3 linked regions of the Robertmurraya sp. FSL R5-0851 genome follow. The protein of the gene in region 1 interacts with the protein of each later gene in a pairwise test. Links are inferred from orthologs where the notes say so. Each region holds a gene or a part of one and is shown in the gene's direction. Other genes may lie near its edges.

What was found.
Region 2: the proteins of MKX65_RS13910 (region 1) and MKX65_RS19745 interact in binary tests that used the Bacillus subtilis proteins (3 or more experiments, as listed by UniProt). The link is inferred for Robertmurraya sp. FSL R5-0851 from one-to-one orthologs.
Region 3: the proteins of MKX65_RS13910 (region 1) and MKX65_RS14600 interact in binary tests that used the Bacillus subtilis proteins (3 or more experiments, as listed by UniProt). The link is inferred for Robertmurraya sp. FSL R5-0851 from one-to-one orthologs.

What each region holds. Positions count from the first base shown.
Region 1 is NZ_JBBOOE010000001.1:2,713,011-2,720,155, reverse strand. Bases 1,902-4,860 are described here. They hold MKX65_RS13910 (glycosyltransferase family 2 protein), read left to right. Parts: upstream 1,902-2,838; coding sequence 2,839-3,882; downstream 3,883-4,860. Other genes in these bases: MKX65_RS13905 (AAA domain-containing protein), read left to right, coding at 3,978-4,860; MKX65_RS13915 (DUF6044 family protein), read left to right, coding at 1,902-2,818. Outside these bases: MKX65_RS13920 (CAP domain-containing protein), read left to right, coding at 342-1,034; more of MKX65_RS13915, read left to right, coding at 1,178-1,901; more of MKX65_RS13905, read left to right, coding at 4,861-6,005; MKX65_RS13900 (VOC family protein), read left to right, coding at 6,419-7,145.
Region 2 is NZ_JBBOOE010000001.1:3,850,654-3,858,513, reverse strand. The notes cover bases 1,557-5,230. They hold MKX65_RS19745 (efflux RND transporter permease subunit), read left to right. Parts: upstream 1,557-1,943; coding sequence 1,944-5,030; downstream 5,031-5,230. Other genes in these bases: MKX65_RS19740 (hypothetical protein), read right to left, coding at 5,067-5,230; MKX65_RS19750 (TetR/AcrR family transcriptional regulator), read right to left, coding at 1,557-1,724. Also shown: MKX65_RS19760 (IS4 family transposase), read right to left, coding at 1-275; MKX65_RS19755 (hypothetical protein), read right to left, coding at 630-773; more of MKX65_RS19750, read right to left, coding at 873-1,556; more of MKX65_RS19740, read right to left, coding at 5,231-5,393; MKX65_RS19735 (ISLre2 family transposase), read right to left, coding at 5,809-7,146; MKX65_RS19730 (nucleobase:cation symporter-2 family protein), read right to left, coding at 7,349-7,860. UniProt on the Bacillus subtilis protein: Required for self-resistance to surfactin, an antimicrobial lipopeptide surfactant produced by B.subtilis. Also required for swarming motility.
Region 3 is NZ_JBBOOE010000001.1:2,844,594-2,851,682, reverse strand. What follows is about bases 2,937-5,839. They hold MKX65_RS14600 (PTS fructose transporter subunit IIABC), read left to right. Parts: upstream 2,937-3,399; coding sequence 3,400-5,280; downstream 5,281-5,839. Other genes in these bases: MKX65_RS14595 (MFS transporter), read right to left, coding at 5,355-5,839; pfkB (1-phosphofructokinase), read left to right, coding at 2,937-3,387. Outside these bases: MKX65_RS14635 (GNAT family N-acetyltransferase), read right to left, coding at 1-207; MKX65_RS14630 (hypothetical protein), read left to right, coding at 313-588; MKX65_RS14625 (hypothetical protein), read left to right, coding at 639-860; MKX65_RS14620 (hypothetical protein), read left to right, coding at 967-1,197; MKX65_RS14615 (H-type small acid-soluble spore protein), read right to left, coding at 1,311-1,490; MKX65_RS14610 (DeoR/GlpR family DNA-binding transcription regulator), read left to right, coding at 1,730-2,479; more of pfkB, read left to right, coding at 2,476-2,936; more of MKX65_RS14595, read right to left, coding at 5,840-6,620; MKX65_RS14590 (MOSC domain-containing protein), read left to right, coding at 6,808-7,089. UniProt on the Bacillus subtilis protein: The phosphoenolpyruvate-dependent sugar phosphotransferase system (sugar PTS), a major carbohydrate active transport system, catalyzes the phosphorylation of incoming sugar substrates concomitantly with their translocation across the cell membrane.

The sequences.
Region 1 (7,145 bases):
AGCGTCTACTTTCTGTAGGTTTTTCTTTAATGTTGCTTACTGCTTGTAACAACAATGCAGCTGAAGATACTAATAACCGCACAACGGGTACTTCGGATGTAGGATTTACAAGTGACCAAGCATCAAGATATACAACAAACAGAACTCAACGAGTGAATAATACTGATATGAATCCTCTAGTTCGGTTAGGTCGAGGAGATCATCAATATCATATGGACTCCGATTACCGAGGCGGAAGAGAGATTGGCCGTACAGATGTGGGAACTAACCCGTCCCCAACCGATGATTATCGGTATGTGAAAAAAGGTCGAGGAGAGAACCGAGGCTTTGGAGCAGCTGGAATGAACGGGTCATCAAACGAACAAGGCAAATCTAAATCACTAGCACATAACGGTGACATATTAAAAATTAAAACAGGCGTTATCACAATTGACCCTAATGCTTATAGTACTGGTACACCAAGTGGGAAATATCCACATAGCCAGATTATTAAGCAAGGTCAATGGAAGATTGTTACTGGCCAAGCTGGACAGCAACAACCAACACAACAACAGCCGCAGGCGACACAGCCACAACAAGCTCCAACACAAAATCAAAACCAAGCAGCTCCTGCTGACCAAGCACCAGCACCAAAAACTACACCTGCTGCTGGGTCCATTAGCTCAATTGAGTCGCGAGTAATTGAGTTAACAAATGCTGAACGTAAAAAAGCTGGTTTACCTACGCTTCAAGCTGATACTAAACTTAGTAACGTAGCTCGTGAGAAATCACGTGATATGCAACAAAAAGGGTATTTTTCACATACGAGTCCAACTTACGGCTCTCCATTTGACATGATGCGTGATTTTGGAATTACGTATCAGAGTGCTGGAGAGAACATTGCAAAAGGACAGAGAACTCCTGAGGAAGTTGTCCAGGCATGGATGAATAGTGAAGGACATCGTAAAAACATTTTGAGTGGTAACTATTCACATATTGGCGTTGGTTATGTAGAAGCTGGTAACCACTGGACCCAAATGTTTATAAAGAAGTAGTAAGAATGCTCCCATCATGGGGGTATTTTTTAGGTAAATAAACAAAATGGAATAATTATGGTCATAATGCAAAAGTTAGGAATGGAGCTTTTTTGAATGAGGTGGCTAGTTTGTTCAAATCTTCAACTGTTTTTGAGCGAAGAATGTTCGTATTTGCATTAATAGTAATAGCTATTTATTTACTACCTTTATTTGTTCTAGGAGAAAATGCGCATATACGAGTTCATGATAACTTGGATTCCAATCTTGCTTGGTATAAAGTCCTTTCCCGTAGTGGGGAACTATTTGGAGAGATTGATGCTGTAATCCCACAAGTTATAAATGGACTGCCTAGAAATGCCTTTGGAACCGAATTTAGTGGAATCGTTTGGCTTCATCATTTTCTTCCAACGATGACGGCGTATGCTATTAGCCAGGCGATCACACGTATTTTTGCATTTCTTGGTATGTACTTATTGCTTCGAGATTACTATGTGCCAAAAAGTTCTGATACGGTGATTCGTATAGGTGTTGCATTAGCCTTTGCGTTAACCCCTTTTTGGCCATCAGGGATGTTAAGTACACTTGGTATGCCATTGGCATTATGGGCATTCCTTAATGTTCGAAGTGGAAAGAAAACTTGGAAAAACGTCATCATTTTTACTTTCTTACCATTCTATTCTAGCTTTGTATTAGGTTTTTTCTTCTTTATGGTAGCGATGGGGATCTTTTGGTTTTACGAGCTTTTGACGAGAAAAAAGCTTCAAATACGATTTTTTCTTTCTATCATGTATATGACAGTGGTTTTTTTACTTGTAGAATATCGTCTAGTTAGCTCCTTCCTCGTTGCTGGTGAACCAAACAGTCGAGATGAGTATATTCATGCCACTCTTCCATTATGGCGCGTGATTCGCTTAACTTTTAAGAATTTCATCCTAGGACATACACATGTGATGACCGTTCATGGTTTAGTCATCCTTCCAATACTCTTTATTGCTCTTTTTTTAGTATTAATAAACAAGAGTTGGAAAGAGCATAAAGTGTATCTTACCTTATTCGTTTTAAACTTTTTCTTATCCCTTTGGTATGCATTTTGGTTTTATGAAGGCTGGGCTCCAATCGTAGAAAGATTTCATTTTTTGAATACCTTTAATTTCGCGAGGTTTCACTTTCTTAGACCGCTTATTATTTATATCAATTTCGCACAAGCTTTGTTCATTATTAAGTCCTACATTCAAAAAAACGGATATATTCGCTACATCCTTGTTGCACAGATCATGCTGTTATTTGCCTTTAATGAAGAAATCATTAATCATCGAAAGCCAACCGTAAAACAATTTTACGCAACAGAACAATTTGAGAACATAAAAGCGTATATAGAAAGACCGGTAAACGAGTATCGTGTGGTAAGTATTGGCCTTCATCCAGCAATTGCACAGTATAACGGTTTCTACACACTGGATACGTATAATAACTTTTATCCTTTAACTTATAAGCATCAATTTCGAACCATTATTGAAAAGGAATTAAGTAAGAATAAAAAAATTAAAAGGTATTTCGATGAATGGGGAGGAAGATGCTATATTTTTACAGCCCAAATGGGAAAGCATTATATGGTAAAAAAGAATTCTTCTAAAACTTTAAAAAATTTGCAGCTTCAGACATCCAAAATTAAGGAGTTAGGTGGAGAATACGTATTTTCAGCATTGCCTATTAAAAATGCGGATGAAAACAAATTGCAGCTTGAAAAAATATTTCAATCGGACAGCTCTGCTTGGACCATTTATTTATACAAATTATATTAAACAGCTAGGAGGACCATATTTTGAACTCAACAAACGTAACAATTGTTGTACCTTGTTACAATGAAGAAGAAATCTTACACAAAACCTTTTCTGATTTATCCAACTTGTTGACTAGTATGATTGATGATGGGCTAGTTTCTCCAAAGAGTAAGATACTGTTTGTAGATGACGGCAGTAAAGACCAAACATGGAAACTAATATATAAAGAAACGTTAAAGAACGGAATGATTAAGGGAATCAAACTGTCTAGAAATGTAGGTCATCAAAATGCTTTATTAGCCGGTATTCACATAGCAACAGAGTCATCGGACGCTATTATTACGATTGATGCAGATTTACAGGACGATATATATGTTATGCGAGAATTTATTGAGAATTATCAGTTGGGATATGATGTGATCTATGGTGTAAGGGAGAAGCGTGATTCTGATACATTCTTTAAAAGATTTACAGCTGAATCATTCTATAAGTTAATGAACAAAATGGGAGTAGAGCTTATATATAACCATGCGGACTATCGTTTATTGAGTAAGCGTGCAGCAGAGTACCTACAAGGATTTGAGGAAGTGAATATGTTTTTACGGGGAATTATTCCTCTCCTTGGATTTCAATCTACAAAGGTTTTTTATGAAAGAAAAGAACGAACAGCAGGTGAAAGTAAATATCCTTTACGAAAAATGCTATCGTTTGCATTTAATGGTATTACTTCCTTTTCAGTTACTCCGATTCGGTTAGTTCTCGTTGGAGGTTTAGTTTCTTTTTTTATCAGTCTTTTCTTTGCACTTTATTTTCTAGGTTTAAAATTTTTTGGAAATACAGAGCTTGGCTGGACTTCCCTTATCACCTCTATTTGGCTGATTGGTGGTCTTCAATTAATCGCAATTGGGTTAATAGGGGAATATATCGGAAAAATATATAAAGAGTCCAAACGCCGTCCAAAATACATCGTTGATATTGATATGTTCAAGCTGCCAATCGGACGAAACTTTGCACTTGATGAGGGGCAAGAGTTGTTCAAGGATGATGCTATACCCATTCAAAGCTTATCTGAATATAACAATTAAACCTATTTTTTTGTATCCATAAAAGCTATAATATGAGCTCGGGAAAAACTCAGTGTGTAAGCTCTGAGTTTTTACTATTAATATAGGGGAAGACAATGATGGCAACGTATTTACAACTTTGGCAAAAAGCACTACAAATAGAGATTTCATATTTGAAAAAGTACGGTAGCACAAGGTATCGCCTTACTCATGGCTACGCGATTAACGAGAGGGAACCTTTTATTTATTATTTTAATACGGCATCAACTACAACGAGTATTCCAATTGGGTCTAAAGTAACATTATGGTGGGGAGAGCGAAAAATAGCTGGTCGAGTTTTATCATCAGAAGGGAAAAGTATGATGATAGAACTTGAACAATATATCGGAGCTGTCTTAAGTGAACTCATGCTCCAATATGATCCATGGGAACTTTTAGACGAATTAATTAATCGACTTCAAGACATTCGTTCAAGCAAGAAGAAAAGGGCAAGGATTCAAAAAATGATGGAGCCAAGTATGGTACCGCTGCATCCGATTGAAAAAATAAAAACGAATGTACATGAGCTTGTGCTCAGGTCAAAATATAATCCGATTACCTTTGTTTGGGGTCCTCCTGGAACTGGAAAAACCTATACACTTGCAAGGGTTGTTGCCAATAAATATTTAAAAGGGAAAAAGGTGCTTGTGTTATCTCAGAGTAACCAAGCTGTGGATGTGTTAATGTTAGAGCTCCTGCGATTTGTTGACAAACAAAATAAGCTCCAGGTTGGAGAGCTTCTTCGATATGGATCACAAGTAAGTGAAATATTACAGGATACTCCTTTAACTATTGATTATTTATTAAAAAAACATCACCCTGAACTTTCAGAGCAAAGAGAAGAAATGAGAACGGAGAGGCATTTACTAAAAAAAGATTTAGTAGGTTCTTTCTCTGCAAGAGACTCTCAAACACTTTTAGAAGTAGAAAAAAAGTTAGTTCAGGTTCTAGATAAAATTCGTACGAAAGAAATGATGTTTGTAAAAGATGCGGAGGTAATTGGTACTACGCTCGCAAAAGCTGCCTCAGACCCCGCTATTTATGAAAAGGAATATGATCTGGTTATTATAGACGAGGTAAGTATGGCATATATCCCGCAAGTTGCATTCGCAGTTTCTCTAGGGAAAAGAAGCATTGTTTGCGGTGACTTTAAACAGCTACCACCCATTGCACATGCCAATCACCTGCTAGTAAATGAATGGTTAAAAGAGGATGTGTTTCATAAGTCTGGAGTTGTAAACGGGTTGAAAGAGGGGGCGTTGCATCCTCATTTATTTTTATTATCGGAACAAAGGAGAATGCATCCAGATATCTCAGCATTCACAAACCAATTTGTTTATTTGGGTCTTGTAAAAGATTACAAAAGTATGTACACCATAAGAGAGCCAATCGCAAATAGAGCTCCATTTCCAAAGATGGCATCGATTTTATTAGACACGAGTCATATGGGGGAGTACTGTATGCGTTCCACTTCTGGGTCGCGATTTAATTTGTTACAGGTTTTGCTCTCATTTCAGGTCATTCATGAATTATATATGGGTGGTTCTAAAAATATAGGGTATACGACTCCTTACCGTGCTCAAGCAGAACTAATGGATACACTGTTGCAAGATTTATACAATCAGCAGCTTCAGAAGGGGGAGATTCTATCTGCAACGGTACACAAATTTCAAGGAAGTGAAAGGGAAGTAATGGTTCTTGATACGGTTGATTCCTTTCCTGAAAGTAGACCGAGCATGTTATTAACCGGGAAAGAGAGTGAGAGGTTAATTAATGTAGCAGTGACAAGGACAAAGGGTAAATTTGTTCATCTTGCTAACCGAAATTACATAAAACAGAAGGTATACCGAGATAAAACGTTTCGAAAGTTAGTAGAATTTCAGGAAAGTAACAATCAGCTTATTACTTCGGCACAAATAGGTACCTGGATAAAAAATCAACATGATCATATAACCTGGATGCATGCGAAAAAACTCGAGAAATTGATAAGCGATGTAAAGTCAGCCAAATCTGAAATTCTCGTTTCTCTTCCAAAAGGAAAAGAATTATCAAATGAGTGGATCCGGCATCTACAAGGCTCTTCCGTTAAGCTTATTATTAGATAAGAAGAGAAACAACCACCATTTCCTTTTGTCATGATTGATAAGAAGATACTTTGGGTTGGAGTACCTTATGACGCTACCAATGGAACATTGCCACCATTTATATCTATCCGAGTCTATTCAGAAAGGCTTTGCACCTATTTTTTATCACAGTTATAGGAATAAAAAAAGAAAAGACCCCCGTAGGAGTCTTTTCTGCGTATTGCGGCGACGAGACTACACGCCACATTCGTGTATTCCAATAAAGGAGCGTCTCTCGACTTATGCAATTCAGCTCATCGCTTCATAACTATAGCACGTCTTAACATTTAGTACAAGAAAAATTTATTTATTTGCAATCAGATGCAAAATAATGCACAATAAAATAAATACCTTTAAATTGAGATATTTTAATTAAAGATAAGGGAGTGCTAATAATGGAGCAGTTATTACCTTTAAAAGGACATCATCATGTATCCGCCATAACAGCGAATGCAAAGGGAAATTATGAATTTTATACAAAAACCCTAGGTTTACGACTTGTGAAAAAAACCGTAAACCAAGATGATACGTCTGTCTATCATTTATTTTATGCAGATGAACGAGGGAATCCAGGCACCGATCTGACGTTTTTTGAAATACCTAACGCAGGTCAAACAAGATACGGTACAAATAGTATCTCAACTACTTCTCTACGTGTTCCATCAGATTCTGCGATTCAGTATTGGAAGGTAAGATTTGATTCCTTAGGTATTGAATACGAAGAACAAAACGTATACAAAAGATTATCTCTTGCATTTAAGGATTTCGAAGGGCAAAGATTGATGCTTGTATCAGATGAGAATAATCAAGGTGTTAAAGGGGGAAAACCTTGGGAGAAAAGCCCAGTTCCCGTTGAACATGCGATTATAGGATTGGGCCCTGTGATGTTGACCGTAGCAAAGCTTGAATCTACTGCTCTGATTCTATCTCGGGTTTTAGGATTTAAAGAAGTAGGAACCTATATGCTTCAAGATAAGAAAGTGACAGTATTTGAAACCGGGTTAGGAGGATCTGGAGCCGAAGTACATGTCCTTGAAGAGTCAGACCTTCCAGTGGAAAGACCAGGACGCGGAAGTGTACACCACGTAGCATTCCGAGTGGAAAATGAAGAACAATTGCGAA
Region 2 (7,860 bases), 1.1 Mb from region 1 along the record:
TTTATGCCGTTTAACCGCCGTGACAACTGAGAAATACTAATAGAATCAAGGTCTATCCCTTTTTGAAGCTGGTCATCGAAAAGACAATCACCCAGCGCATGCAGACTTTCAATTTCTTGTAGCTGCGCAAAAAGTAGTAATTTTAGAAATGACTCTGTCGTTAATTTTTTCGTATAGTAATCTAATTTCATCGTTTTCACGTTTTCTTCAAATAATTGAAGATTTATAGGTGAAAACCATTGTCCAAATGAAGTTTTTCGTGTAATCTGGTCCATGTGATGGTCCTTTTTTAGTGGATTTGGACGGGTTACCACCTGACTAATCCATTATAAAGGACTTTTTCTTTGCACAAAATAATAATATTGAACATTTTGAGTATTTTTAATAGTGAATTTAAATTAATGCAACACTAGTGATTTGAGAACTAATAATTTTTTAAAAAATCTCGCTAGAACATAGCTGTAGGATAATAGAAAAATAACAGCAACAACGATTCCGAAAATTTCTATAGAAAAAGTGGACTGTAACCACAGATGTACATTCCAACTGATATAAAAGGTGAAGACGCTATATAAAATAATCGTTAGGACAAGCCTACTGTACATGGCTGTTTTCAAAGTATTCTACTCCTATTCAAGTGTGACAAGGCGCTTACAAAGTGAAGCCTGGATTCCTTGTTTTTGCAGCTTTTCAACAATTTGCGCACTCGTTAATCGTTTACTTATTATCATCGTTTCACGAACTGCCTGTTTTACTACCTCATTTAGCTTCATCTTTACCCCTCATTTCATATGACTATATGGTCAGTATAAGTATATCTTTTAAATGACTAACTGGTCAAACTGGGTAAAAAATGTTCAATCTCTGAACGTTTATTTTCTTGAATAATATTCTGAAATGAGATTTTTATAGTGATCTAGGCTAGGATAACCACTGAAGTTTGATAGCATTCCTTGAATGACAGGAGCTCGTGGCTTTTCTTTTTCAAGTTCCTCTTTTAATACTTGAAAAGTGACTAGCAGTTCGTCTTCTCCTATTTTATCTATCTCTTCTTCTAAGTTTTTTAATACATTTGATAACGATGGCTGATCAGACGAAAGGAAGAAATGGATGATTTCTTCGACTTTGTCGTTTGTTAAGAAGGGACTGTCCTCATAAATATCCTTCACTATACTATCTGTTCTTTTAAGAATAAACTCAGTAACCTGTTTGATATTAAAATCAGGGGAAGAAAATAATAAAACCCCCATATACGATTTAATCATGCCTTCAAGGATGATCGTTATGTCCCATGAGTACGGTTCAATGTCCGGACCGTAAATATCAATAATGCTTTGGCGATAGTGTTGATGAGAGTCCATTTGCTTCCCTAGTAACAAATGTTTAATGGTTTCATTTCTCGGAATCGCTTGCTCTTTTGTGAGCATAATAAGAAAGTCTCTATGCGTAAGAAAATGTGAATATAATGCCATCTGTTGAGAAATAAACTTTTCTCTAGGACTTTGTGAGCTTGTTATTACTTCTGAGAAAGCTTGCTCTATCATCTCAAAATGGTATTGTAAAATAGCTAATAGTAAGTCATCTTTTGATTTAAAGTGTAAATAAAAGGCTCCTTTTGATATTCCACTTTCTGTTGCGATTTCTTGGATAGATGTGGTTGAAAATCCTTTACTAGCAAAAAGCCTCATGCTCACTTCGATAATTTGCCTGTCTTTTTCGTTCATAGTAAACCCCCGTTAAAACAAGTTCCGATATTAATTGTCATTTTTTATTAGAAAATTTGAATCTTTATTTATAGTAGTCCGTATTAACACATTGTGAGTACAAACAAGTTGACGACTGACCGATCAGTCAGTTATATTGTTATAGTGATGACTATCTGGTCATTCATTAGTTTAATTATAACAAATACCTTGAAATTAATCAAAAGGGGAGAAAAATGTTTGAAAAGTTTAGTTAATTTCGTCCTGAAAAATAAACTTGCTGTGTGGTTATTAACCATTATTGTTACAGCTGCTGGCATATACTCTGGCACAAAGATGAAGATGGAAAGTATTCCAGATGTGTCGATTCCATATTTGATTGTCATGGATGTGTATCCAGGTGCAACAGCTGAACAAGTAATGGATGAAGTATCCATACCGATGGAGCAAACGATTGAGGGGCTTGAAGATGTGAAGGCGGTCTTTTCAAACTCATCTGCAAACGTAGCTCAATTGCAAATTGAGTACGACTATGGCGTTGATATGGATGAGAAAAAACGTGAACTTGAATCAGCACTAGATAATATCACGTTACCGGAAGCTGCTGAAGAGCCAACAATTATGGCGCTTAGTATGAATATGATGCCTGTGTTGGCTTTATCCATATCCAGCACAGAGGAAGATATTGTTGAATTATCAACAACGGTTGAAGAAACCATCTTACCGGAAATAAACAATATTGATGGTGTTGGATCCACAACCATTACAGGTCAACATATCGAAGAAGTGCAATTCACGTATGACCAAGAGAAGATGGAAGCGCTTGGTTTAACGGAAGATACCGTGAAACAAATGGTTCAAGCCAGCGATATGGCGCTATCACTAGGTCTCCAACAGTATGAAGAAGGAGAAGAAGCGGTAGCCATTGATGGAGATATAAAAACGGTTGATGAACTAAAAGAGATGCTCATTCCTGTAACTCCTACGGCAGAAAATCCAACTCCGTTTGTTACATTAGGAGATATCGCTACGATAGAAACAGTTGGAAAAGTACAATCCATTTCCCGTACAAATGGAGAAGAGGCTATTTCTATTCAAATCACAAAAGGCCAACAGGCAAATACAGTTGAAGTAGTTAATCAAATTAAAGACTTAATTGAGGATGAAAAAGAGGCCATTGATGGATTAGTCATTGATGTAACGTTAGACCAAGGAAAACCAATCGAAGACTCTGTTTTCACAATGGTCGAAAAAGCACTATTTGGTGGCTTGTTTGCGGTCATCATCATTCTTTTATTCCTGCGTGATGTAAAATCAACACTTATATCCATCGTATCGATTCCAGTGTCAATCTTTATGGCATTCTTGCTATTAAACTGGCTTGATATTACCTTAAACATTATGACTTTAGGTGCTATTACGGTAGCGATTGGTCGTGTGATTGATGACTCAATCGTTGTTGTAGAAAACATCTATAGACGAATGAATTTGGAAAATGAAAAGCTTAGAGGTCGTGCATTAATTCGTGAAGCAACGATTGAAATGTTTAAACCAATCCTGTCATCTACTCTCGTAACAGTGGCGGTATTCGCTCCACTTATGTTCGTAGGTGGGATGGTTGGCGAACTCTTTAGACCGTTTGCGTTAACGATGGCATTTGCCTTAGGTGCGTCACTAATTGTTGCGATTACGATTGTTCCAGCATTATCACATTTCTTATTCCGAAAAAATTTATACGGAGAAAAGAAAGTTAAACAGCACAACGAGGTTGGAAGATTAGCAACATGGTACAAAGGTGTGCTAGCTAAAGCGTTAAATCATAAGATCATTACCTCTCTAATTGCAGTAGTATTACTTGGAGGATCTCTTGCATTAACTCCAATCATTGGTTTTAGTTTTATGGGTTCTGAAGAAGAGAAAACCATTTACCTAACGTACACACCAGCTGCTGGTGAACTTGAGGCAGAATCGCTAGAAAATATTGAAGAAGTTGAACAAGAACTGATGAAACGTGACGATATAGACATTGTTCAAATTTCTTACAACAATAGTGCGTCTACAGACATGTCGGCTATCATGACGGGTGGGGCAAAAGGTGCGTTAATGTACCTGATTTTTGATCCTGACATGAAGGATTTTCCTGAAGTGAAAAAAGAAGTAGAAGATTATGTATTTAATATTGATCATTCTGGTGAATGGAAATCGCAAAATATGGCGATGGGTAGCATGAGTTCAAATGAAGTCAGCTACACATTGTACAGTGAAGATTTAGAAGACTTAAATAAAGCAGTGAACCAAGTGGAAGAGGCACTAAACGATGTTAAAAACTTGGAAGACGTTACATCTGATATGGAAAATCCATATGTGGAGCATGTGTTAAATGTGGATCAACAGGATGTGTTACAATACGGTCTAACCACCGCACAAATTGTTGGAGCACTAGCAAATACAGGTTCTGAAGACGTCTTAACAACCGTAGAAAATGACGGTGAAAAAATTGATGTCATCGTTCAACGTGAAGCAAAAACAGACGCAAAATCAATCGATGAATTGTTGGAAACTCAAATACCAACTGCATTGGGTACGACCATGCCGTTGTCTGAACTTGTAACCGTAGAAGAGGGAACAACCTATAACACATTAGCTCGTAGTGAAGGGGAATACTACTCTACCGTTTCTGGAACAGTAACAACAGATGATGTTTCTGCGGCAACCTCTGCAGCAGACAAAAAGATCGATGAACTTGATTTGCCTAAAGGAGTAACACTTGGAGTTTCTGGGGTAGCGGCGGATATGCAAGAAACGTTCACGCAACTTGGGGTAGCGATGTTGGCAGCTGTACTGATTGTGTACTTCATCTTAGTGGTCACATTCGGTGAAGGGTTAGCGCCATTTGCGATCCTATTCTCTCTACCATTTGCGGTGATTGGTTCCTTCGTAGGATTATGGATAGCTGGTGAGACAATCTCAGTATCCGTAATGATGGGACTATTGATGTTGATTGGTATCGTTGTTACGAACGCAATTGTACTCGTCGACCGTATTATTCATATGGAACGTGAAGGAATGTCGATCCGTGATGCAATCATTGAAGCGGGAGCAACAAGATTACGTCCAATTCTAATGACCGCCATCGCAACAATTGGTGCAATGGTACCGATGGTATTTGGCGCTGGTGGATCTGGCTTAATCTCAAAAGGATTAGCCATCACGGTCATTGGTGGTTTAACATCATCCACACTTCTCACACTAGTGATTGTACCGATTGTATATGAAGTACTTTCAAAGATGTTGAAGAAAAATCGTAAAGAAATTGAAGAGAACTAATGAAATAGACCGTTGGATATGAATCCAACGGTCTTTCTATTTACTCATAATTAGCGTGAATTCATCTTTCACCTTTTCTTCACCATTCACGAGGATACAAATTCCATGCAAACCTTCATAATGCTTACGTGTACTCAAATTCTTAAATACATGTTCTCGGGTCAAGTGGGTCGTTCCACTTGGATAGGTCTTCTGTGATAAATGAAAAATCTTTCGGGCTTGTTTTCCATTCGCTTTCATAAAATCAATCCCGTATTCAATCCGAAGATTTTGTGATTCAATGGATTCGTTAATAACGTCAAATGAAAACGTTAATGTCTCACAAAGTGGGAGCCCAAGGGAGACGCGGACGGCAGCCCTCACTCGCTAATCTTCGTATATGCTCATCCTCGTCTAATGCCCACTACTGCATTTGAATCATCATTTTTGATTGATCTTTCAAAATAAACGGTCGTCATTATAAATAAAGGTTAAAAACTGGTTTTCATCAAAATCCGGATAAGCTGACTTCAATATTTTGATAAATTGGTTAAAAAATGAAGGGCTATATCTATCTTTTATTAACTCTGCCATATAAATCCTCATTTCCATTTTCGTTTCTTACATAATAACAAAAAAACCACCCCACATCAGTGGGATGGCCGAATGGATTGAGTCAAGTTTTTGTGGGAGTTTTTTTTGGATAGAAAAACTCCCCTCTTATTTAGTTATATTTCCCACCTAAATGAAAGCGTTATCTAAACAATTTAGTTTTGTTTTTGTTCATTTCCTTCATTTTTTAAAAACCTCGTAAGGCTTGTAAAGCATGGTATATCGGCTTTCCTTTTTGCCGATTTAAATATGATAAATTATTTCTTGTTAGCTCTCCGACTGAACTCTTTAACTTTTCCACATAATATTTTGGCTGAGAAACAGAAGCGGTTTGATCGTTAGGGTTAATTCGTCCTAAAATCGTCTTGATTTCTAATTCATCCTTCATACCAACCATAAAGTCAATAAATGCTTGTATTCCTTTATCGCACCAGCTGCGGCCGTTTTTAAGCCGTTTAGCGAATACACTCATCGTTCCTTCCGCACTTCCCATTGGACGATAGTGGCTGGTGTCTATGTCTTTTTCCTTCAACCATTCGCGATAATCTCCAAGGGCCTGAGGATATTTTGACAGCTGTTGTATGAACTCTTCTAACCGTTCTTCTTTCTTTTCGTTTTCAAGAGTACCAACTGCACTATTAAGTTCCACTAGGAATCCTTTCGCATCATATTGAGCCAGTTTCTTACGAATGACTCTATATCTCTTATGGCCTTTGAAAAGCGTTTTAACCTCACGAGCTACATGGAATCGGTCGATGACAAAGAATGCATTCTTATAGTGATCCTGACAAGCCGTAATCCACTGGGCTCCATCCCCATTAATTACGAGGTGATGTTCACTCGGATTGTAGTTGTAATTATCTATTAAGAACTGCTCAAATCCTTCCCAGAACGCTTCTTTACCTTTGTGGACATAGTGACGTTTTGCGATTAAGGATGTTCGTTTCCCGTTGACTATCCAGCCCTCATGTACGGAAGCAATCTTTTCTTCCCGCCCACGTCGTTTTCCACGTTGCCTTTTCACATATAGTCCGTCTACTTCTACAAAGAGCACTTTCCTCAATTGGTCGGTCGGCTTGACGAAAGTAACTTCTGTTTGTAGAAGGTGTTGACGAATAGTCTCATGGCTGATTACTTTGTAACCTAGTAGTTTCTCAATCATGGAGGAAGCATGACGATAGGATGTACCTTGAACTGCCATTTCCATTGCCATCGTTTCAACTAGGGGACTGAAACCTTTTGACCCCTCAAACTCTAAATAGTGATCAAGGAGATAAACGTATCCACCCTTTTCCCTGTCCCTATAGTAATTCCGATTGATGATAATAGAACCGAATGAAGTATCCATCTCTACGGCTCGCTTATCCTGAAGGTAAAATCTCTTTTTATCTCTATTTTCTGCAATCTGTTGATCCATTTCTTCGAGTTGCTTCGTGAGAACTTCACCAAATGTCTTTTGAAGCATAACAAATAAATCTTTTTCCAGTTCTTTTAATGTGGGTAATTGTATGGTATCTTTTTTCATAGGACTCCTCTTCCTTGTATTTGTGGTTTTCGCAGACTTTACTATACAAGAAGAGAGTCCTTTTTTCATTTGATTTTATTTTCCATCTACCGCACTTCCGTTTGGTGACCTGTTTCTCAATGGATGGGTCTACGCCCCATCCATTGAGAAACAGGGTACAACATCTCCCACAAACATTTTACTCATACGCCGAATGTCTAAATTAAGATGCTTTCTGCTCATTCAAAACCGGTTGAACGCGTTCTGCTTTCGGAGCAACATTAAATACAATATTTAATAAAATGGCTGTAATACTACCAGCCACAATTCCATTGTCAGTCAAAATACGAATGCTTGATGGCATTTGAGCAAAAAGGTCAGGAACAGCTGTGACACCAAGACCAATTCCAACCGAACAAGCAATAATTAATAAGTTTTCTTGTGACGCAAAGTTCACTTTGCTTAACATTTTAATACCATACGCGATAACCATTCCGAACATCGCAATCATGGCTCCGCCTAGAACAGATGTAGGAATGATCGTTGTTAAGGCGCCGATTTTAGGAATAAATCCTAATAGAATTAACATAGCTCCCGTTGTATAAATCACATTTTTGCTTTTTACTCCCGTAATTTGTAAAAGACCAACGTTTTGAGAATAAGTAGTGTAAGGGAAAGCGTTAAATAATCCACCAAGAAGAATCGCTAAACCTTCCGCACGATAGCCATTGGCTA
Region 3 (7,089 bases), 130 kb from region 1 along the record:
ACTTAAGCTCCCATAACCAACCACTTCACCATTCCATTCAGAAACAATTAATGGATATTTATCACCGTATTTGGCAAACCAAATTTTTCTCTTTTCTAATGATTCTGGTTCTAGATCAAAGGTGGCGGTTGTATTTACGATTGCCTCATTATATATTGATAAAAGGATAGGTAAATCATTAATTTGTGCTTCGCGAATGTTCAACATGGTAAATCCTCCAATAAGATAAAATATGTGTACTATTTTACCTTTTCAATGGGTAAATGAAAACACAAATGTAATAATTAGAAACAAAAAAGGAGAACATTCCTTGTGATTATGACTCAGCGATATTTTACTGTAACTAGAAAAATTGTAGATGGTACACAGGTAGTATTACATCAAGAGCAATTAATAAAAATGTTTAAAGATAAGATTACTACAAGTGCTTCTACTTTTTCACTTTCCAATGTTCATGATATTTCTTTTAGAAAATTGACAGAAGAGTTAGGAATTCTATATTTACATACGAATCAAGGATTGTTTCCTTATAAGGTGAGAGAAGAACCACACGGCTTTATTGCAATGTTCTATAAGCTAAAAAATTAGCATTAAAGTCACCGTGGTGGCTTTTTTATTTTGCCCGATATCTCAAAAAGTTGAATACCTTATATTGGAGCACGGGTAACCGTGGTAATGGGATCTTTAATAACGATGATAACGGTATTTTTGATAATGATCGAAATGGTCGAAATAACGATATCTTTGACAATGATAACGATGACAACGACTTGGATCTAGATCTTAATGATGATGATAACAATAATGATCGTAATGGCCTTGGTGGAAATAATGGAAATATGACAGGTAGAAACCGTTAAGAAATCTGGTTGGGCATAGAATTATGCCCAACCTTTTAAATTTGAACTTTTTGTGACAGTTTGTTATAATTATTGTAAAATTCAGTATAGATCGTGGAGGTATCATATGCTTCGAACAATTATTGCTGGAATTGGTGGTTTTTTTCTCGTATTCATTGAGTTATTTTTAGTCATGAAGTTAAAAGGTTGGCACTCAATTGAAATTGGAGGTATTGCACCTTTTGTAAGTGTATGGTCAATGAATTTCTTTCTATTATTTACAATGTTCTCTCATGCGCATTTATGGTATGAAAAGGTCCAAGATAAGCGCAATCAAGCTCAGCCTGAAGGGAAATAAACAGAAGTGTCCACATATTGTATGGATGCTTTTTTTGACCAAATTAAAATTAAATCCTTAAAATAAAACAACCAAAAAGCTTCATAATTGGAAGTCCTTTTGGTTGTTTTTTATTATACTTCTTCGAGTTCTGAAATATCTACCGTTGATCTTTCTTCCAATGGGCCCCTCAAATGAACAGTTGCTGTCTTTCCATCTTCATGAAGCTCGTCGATCCACACTGAAGCACCGTTATACTCCACGTGAATATCCGCTGATGATGATAAAATTTGCTTTACTCTTCTAGAATCCATTATTATCGCCTCCTTATCTAATTCATTTACTACTTTCCCCAAACAGATAGTAAATCATGTGAATGTTTTTAAGTGAATCTTTTCATACTCTCATAGGAAAAAGGTGAATTTTGTCGAATTTTTGATAGTTTTTGATAATTTAAGAAAGATCTTGATAGAAAGTGATTGATTTTCTAAAGGGGTTGCAGTACACTTGATTCAAGAATTAAAAAAAGAAAGCGTTTTAATGGGGTGATACATTGTTAACACCAGAGCGCCATCGGTTGATTTTGCAGCAATTAAAAGAAAAAGGTGTTGTGAAAATACAAGACCTTGTTGATTTAACAAGTTCATCAGAGTCAACGATTAGAAGGGACTTAACACAACTAGAAGATGATAAGTTCTTAAAAAGGATACATGGTGGTGCCGCTCGATTACAGGGTAAGCTACAAGAACCGAGCATGGTCGAAAAAGCGACCAAAAACCTTCAACCAAAGAAGAGAATTGCCAAGTATGCCTCTAGCTTAGTGGAAGAAGGAGATTGTATTTTTCTTGATGCAGGATCAACAGTTTTGGAAATGATTCCTTACTTACCAACAAACATCGTGGTCGTGACCAATGGACTTATGCATGTAAAGCCTTTACTAGATAGAAACATCCCAATGTATCTAATCGGTGGTTATGCAAAACCTAAGACGAATGCCATTATTGGTCGAGGAGCACTAACGAGTTTAGAACTATACCGTTTTGATAAATGTTTTATGGGAGTAAATGGAATCCATACTCAGTTCGGGTACACAACACCTGATCAAGAAGAAGCAATGATAAAGCAATCAGCAATTTCTCTCTCAAGAGAAGTTTTTGTGTTAAGTGATGAATCGAAGTTTTCAGAAATAGCATTCGCTAAGATTGCTGACTTACATGAAGCGTCAATCATTACAGATGACTTGAACAGCGAGTTCCAAGATCAATACATGAGCAAAACGACAATAAAGGTTGTGAAAGAATGATTTACACCGTAACACTTAATCCTTCTCTTGATTACATAGTCGAGGTAGAGGATTTAACACTAGGAGATCTGAATCGTACAAAGAATGAGTCGAAATTTCCTGGTGGAAAAGGAATAAATGTTTCAAGATTACTTAAAAGAATGGGTGTTCCTAGTAAGGCTTTGGGTTTTGTTGGTGGATTTACAGGATTATATATCAAGAATTATTTACAAATGGAAAACATTGAAACAAAATTTGTAGAAGTTCATGAAGATACGAGAATTAATGTGAAGTTAAAATCTACTAGCGAAACAGAAGTTAATGCAAAGGGACCAAACATTACAGAAGCAGATTTTAAAAAGCTTCAGGATCAGATATCACAATTAACTTCAGAAGATACATTAGTATTAGCAGGGAGCATTCCATCAAGTATGGAGTCAAGTACGTATGAGAAACTGGTGTCTATATGTAATCTAAATCAAACAAAGTTTGTTGTTGATGCTGAAGGAGAATTATTAAAGAAAGTTCTACCATATAAACCTTTTCTTATAAAGCCAAATCACCACGAACTTGGTGAATTATTTGATACTAGTTTTACCACTGCAGAACAAGTAGTGCCTTATGCTCGTAAGCTTGTTGAAATGGGAGCAGAAAACGTCATTGTATCCTTGGCAGGAGAAGGAGCCGTGTTAGTAAATTCTGAAGTTGCCTTCCTTTCAAATGTACCAAAAGGGGAAGTGAAAAGTTCAGTTGGAGCTGGAGATTCAATGGTGGCTGGATTTTTAGCGAGATATGAAGAAACAAAAGAAATTGATGAAGCGTTTCGTTACAGTGTTGCATCTGGAAGTGCAACTGCCTTTTCAATTGGGTTAGCAACGAAAGAAAAGATAGAAACACTATATACAAATGTTAACATTACAAAGTTCTAAGGAGAAATAGAGATGAAAATTACCGAAATTTTAACAAAAGAAACCATTCATCTAAACCTTTCAGGCTCAACAAAGCCTGAAGCGATTGATCAGCTCGTTGCTGTATTAGATCGCGCTGGAAAGCTAGAGGATGCAAAGGAATTTAAGGCGGGTATTTTAAAGCGTGAAGAGCAAAGTACCACAGGAATTGGAGAAGGAATCGCCATTCCTCATGCAAAAACGAAGGCAGTTAAAACAGCTTCAATTGCATTTGGTAAGTCGGTAAATGGAATTGACTACGATTCACTGGATGGTCAACCGGCCCATTTATTCTTTATGATTGCAGCTCCAGAAGGGGCGAATAATACACATTTGGAAGCGCTCGCAAGACTTTCATCCATCTTAATGAAAAGTGAAGTAAGAGAAGCGTTATTAAACGCAAATACAGAAAGAGATGTTTTGAACATTATCGATCAGTATGACCAGGTAGAGGAAGAGGAAGGGGACGAGGAAACGATGTCTGGGGAAAAGAAATTTATCGTTGCAGTCACTGCTTGTCCAACTGGAATTGCTCATACGTATATGGCTGCGGATTCTCTAAAGGCTAAGGCCGCTGAACTAGGTGTAGACATTAAAGTTGAAACAAGAGGTTCTGGCGGAGCAAAGAATGTCTTAACACCTGCTGAAATTGAAAGAGCAGTTGCTGTCATTGTTGCAGCCGATACAAATGTTGAAACCGATCGTTTTAATGGTAAGCATGTTATTGAAACAAAAGTAGCAGACGGAATTCGTAAACCGAAGGAACTTATTGAAAGAGCTTTAAAACAAGATGCCCCAATCTTAAAGGGTAGTGGAAATGCATCTTCTTCTTCTGAGCAAAAAGGTCAAGGTGTAGGTGCTACCATTTATAAACATCTAATGAGTGGTGTGTCTAATATGCTTCCATTTGTTGTAGGTGGAGGAATTTTAATAGCTATCTCTTTCATGTTTGGTTACAACGCTTTTAATCCAGAAGATCCTTCGTATCACCCTATTGCAGAAGCATTAATGACAATCGGTGGTGGTAGTGGTGCATTTGGTTTTATCGTTCCTATTTTAGCAGCGTTTATTGCCATGAGTATCGCTGACCGTCCTGGCTTTGCAGCTGGTGCAGTTGGAGGATTATTAGCTAATAGTGGTGGTGCAGGGTTCCTAGGTGGAATTATTGCAGGTTTCTTAGCAGGTTATATTGTTGTTGGTTTGAAAAAGGTGCTAACTAGTTTACCATCATCACTTGAAGGTATTAAAACGATTCTTTTATATCCTTTACTAGGTATTGCTATTACAGGTTTTGCAATGATCTATATTGTAAATGGTCCAGTTGGAGCGCTTAATACAGGAATTACTAATTGGTTATCAGGTTTAGGTACAGGAAATGCCGTATTACTGGGATTAGTACTTGGTTTAATGATGGCATTTGATATGGGTGGACCGATTAACAAAGCTGCGTACGTATTTGGAACTGGGTTGTTAGCAAATGGAGTTTATGAGCCAATGGCTGCAGTAATGGCAGCAGGTATGGTTCCTCCGCTGGGAATTGCGATTGCTACTACTTTCTTTGGTAAAAAGTTCACAAAGCAAGATAGAGAAGCAGGAAAAGTTAACTATATTATGGGATTATCTTTTATTACAGAAGGAGCTATTCCTTTTGCGGCGGCTGATCCGCTTCGTGTCATTCCTTCACTGATGGCTGGTTCAGCGGTTGCTGGTGCATTAACAATGATGTTTGGAATTGGATTACGCGCACCACACGGTGGATTATTCGTAGTTCCATTAGTTGAGGGTGGATGGTTTATGTATTTAATCGCTATCGTTGCTGGAGCGATTGTATCAGGAGTTATACTAGGTCTAGTAAAGAAACCTGTTCAAGAATAAAACAACGTCAAGGTCAGTGGATATCACTTGAAAAATTTAAAAGTAAAGTCGTACTGCTAGCAGTACGACTTTTTTTAAGCACTTTTTTTCTCGGGTTTTATACCAAATAAGATTACAAGTAAACCAACAGCACTTATGCAAGCTAGTATATAAAATAGGGAGGCTTGGAGATGTTTTTGTAGAATCGCCATGATAGGTGGACCCGCTGCTACACCAATAAACCTCATCGAGCTGTAGATGGAGGAAATGGTGCCTCTCTCCTCCATCTCGATTCCTTCAGTTATGAACGCATCTAAACAAGGAAGTCCCACGCCTATTCCAATGCCACCAATGGTAAACATAGATATCATAAACCATAAATGATCTGAAAAGCTTAGAGTTGCTGTACTAATCGATAGTAAAACGATTCCAACAAACGTAATCCATTTCATCAAAACTTTATTTTCCTTAATCATTTTACCTGTTATATATGAAGCAAGGCATAGTGCTCCGAGTGGAATTGTTAAAAACAATCCTTTCTTCACATCTTTAATGTTATACTGTTTCTCCAATATATCTGAGAGGTAAAATAGGATTCCAAATAAAACAAACATGAGAATAACTCCAACAATAAATACAGTGTAGAGCCAAAGGCCATCTTTAATAAAGATTTTCTTTACGTTTTGGAAAAACTTCTTAAATGGAATTGGTTCTGTTCTCTTCTTAGGATTTTGAACGAGAAAGAGAGTTAAAATGATAGATATGATACAAAACGCAGGGATAGCCCAGAATGGTAGATGCCAGAAATAACTTGCTAAAAAAGCACCAAGAATTGGACTTAATACTTTTCCCAAAGTGTTTGATGTCTCAATCACTCCAAGAGAGCTGCTAACGTCTTCTTCGCTTTTAAACATATCTCCGATCAAGGGCATAACTATTGGGAAGGCACCTGCTGCACCAACACCTTGTAAAGCCCTTCCGGTTAAAATAATCCAGTAAGGATCAGCGATTTTCCAAGAAGCCCATCCAGAAATAAGACCTCCAATTCCTGCAATGAATAGACTTGGGACTATCACTTTTTTTCTCCCAATATGGTCAGAAACATAACCGGCAATTGGGATCAATAAGATCGCAACAATTGAATAAACCGTAATAATCATACTTGTTTGGAAGGGAGAAATATTAATTTTCTTTTCCATAACGGGAAGTACCGGTATTAGCATCGAGTTACCAAGTGTCATCACAAGAGGAATAGATGATAAGGAAAGCACCGCCCACCTTTGATTATGGTGTTTACCATCACCTTTCTTTTTGTTTTCCTTATATTTTTTCCCGTTTCTAGATTTGTAAGAATTCGACATTTCGACCCGCCTTCATTCATTTTTTATAAGAAAGGGACCTATTCACCAAATTAGTGATTACTCGCATACCTATAATATGGATCTAAGCATCCAAACTCATGAGTCTTTTTAATATTACATAAAAATGGATTTTCCAAACATTGTAGGCTAAAATATGTATCATCATGTGAAGGTATGGGGTGACAAGATGGGAGAGATAATTGCGCTAAGTGTTGGTAAGCCGAAATCATTTTTGTGGAAAGGGAAAAACGAAAGCTCAGGAATTGGAAAAGGAAAGGTATCTATAGCCGAGTTAACAAAGAATGGATTTGTTGGTGATGGTGTAGCGAATTTAGAACACCATGGGGGGCCAGAGCGAGCGGTATGTGTCTACTCTTTTGAACATTATAAGCAATGGGAAAAGGAGTTTAATGTAAAGCTTTCCCTACCAGCTTTAGGAGAAAACCTTTGTGTATCAGGTATGCTTGAA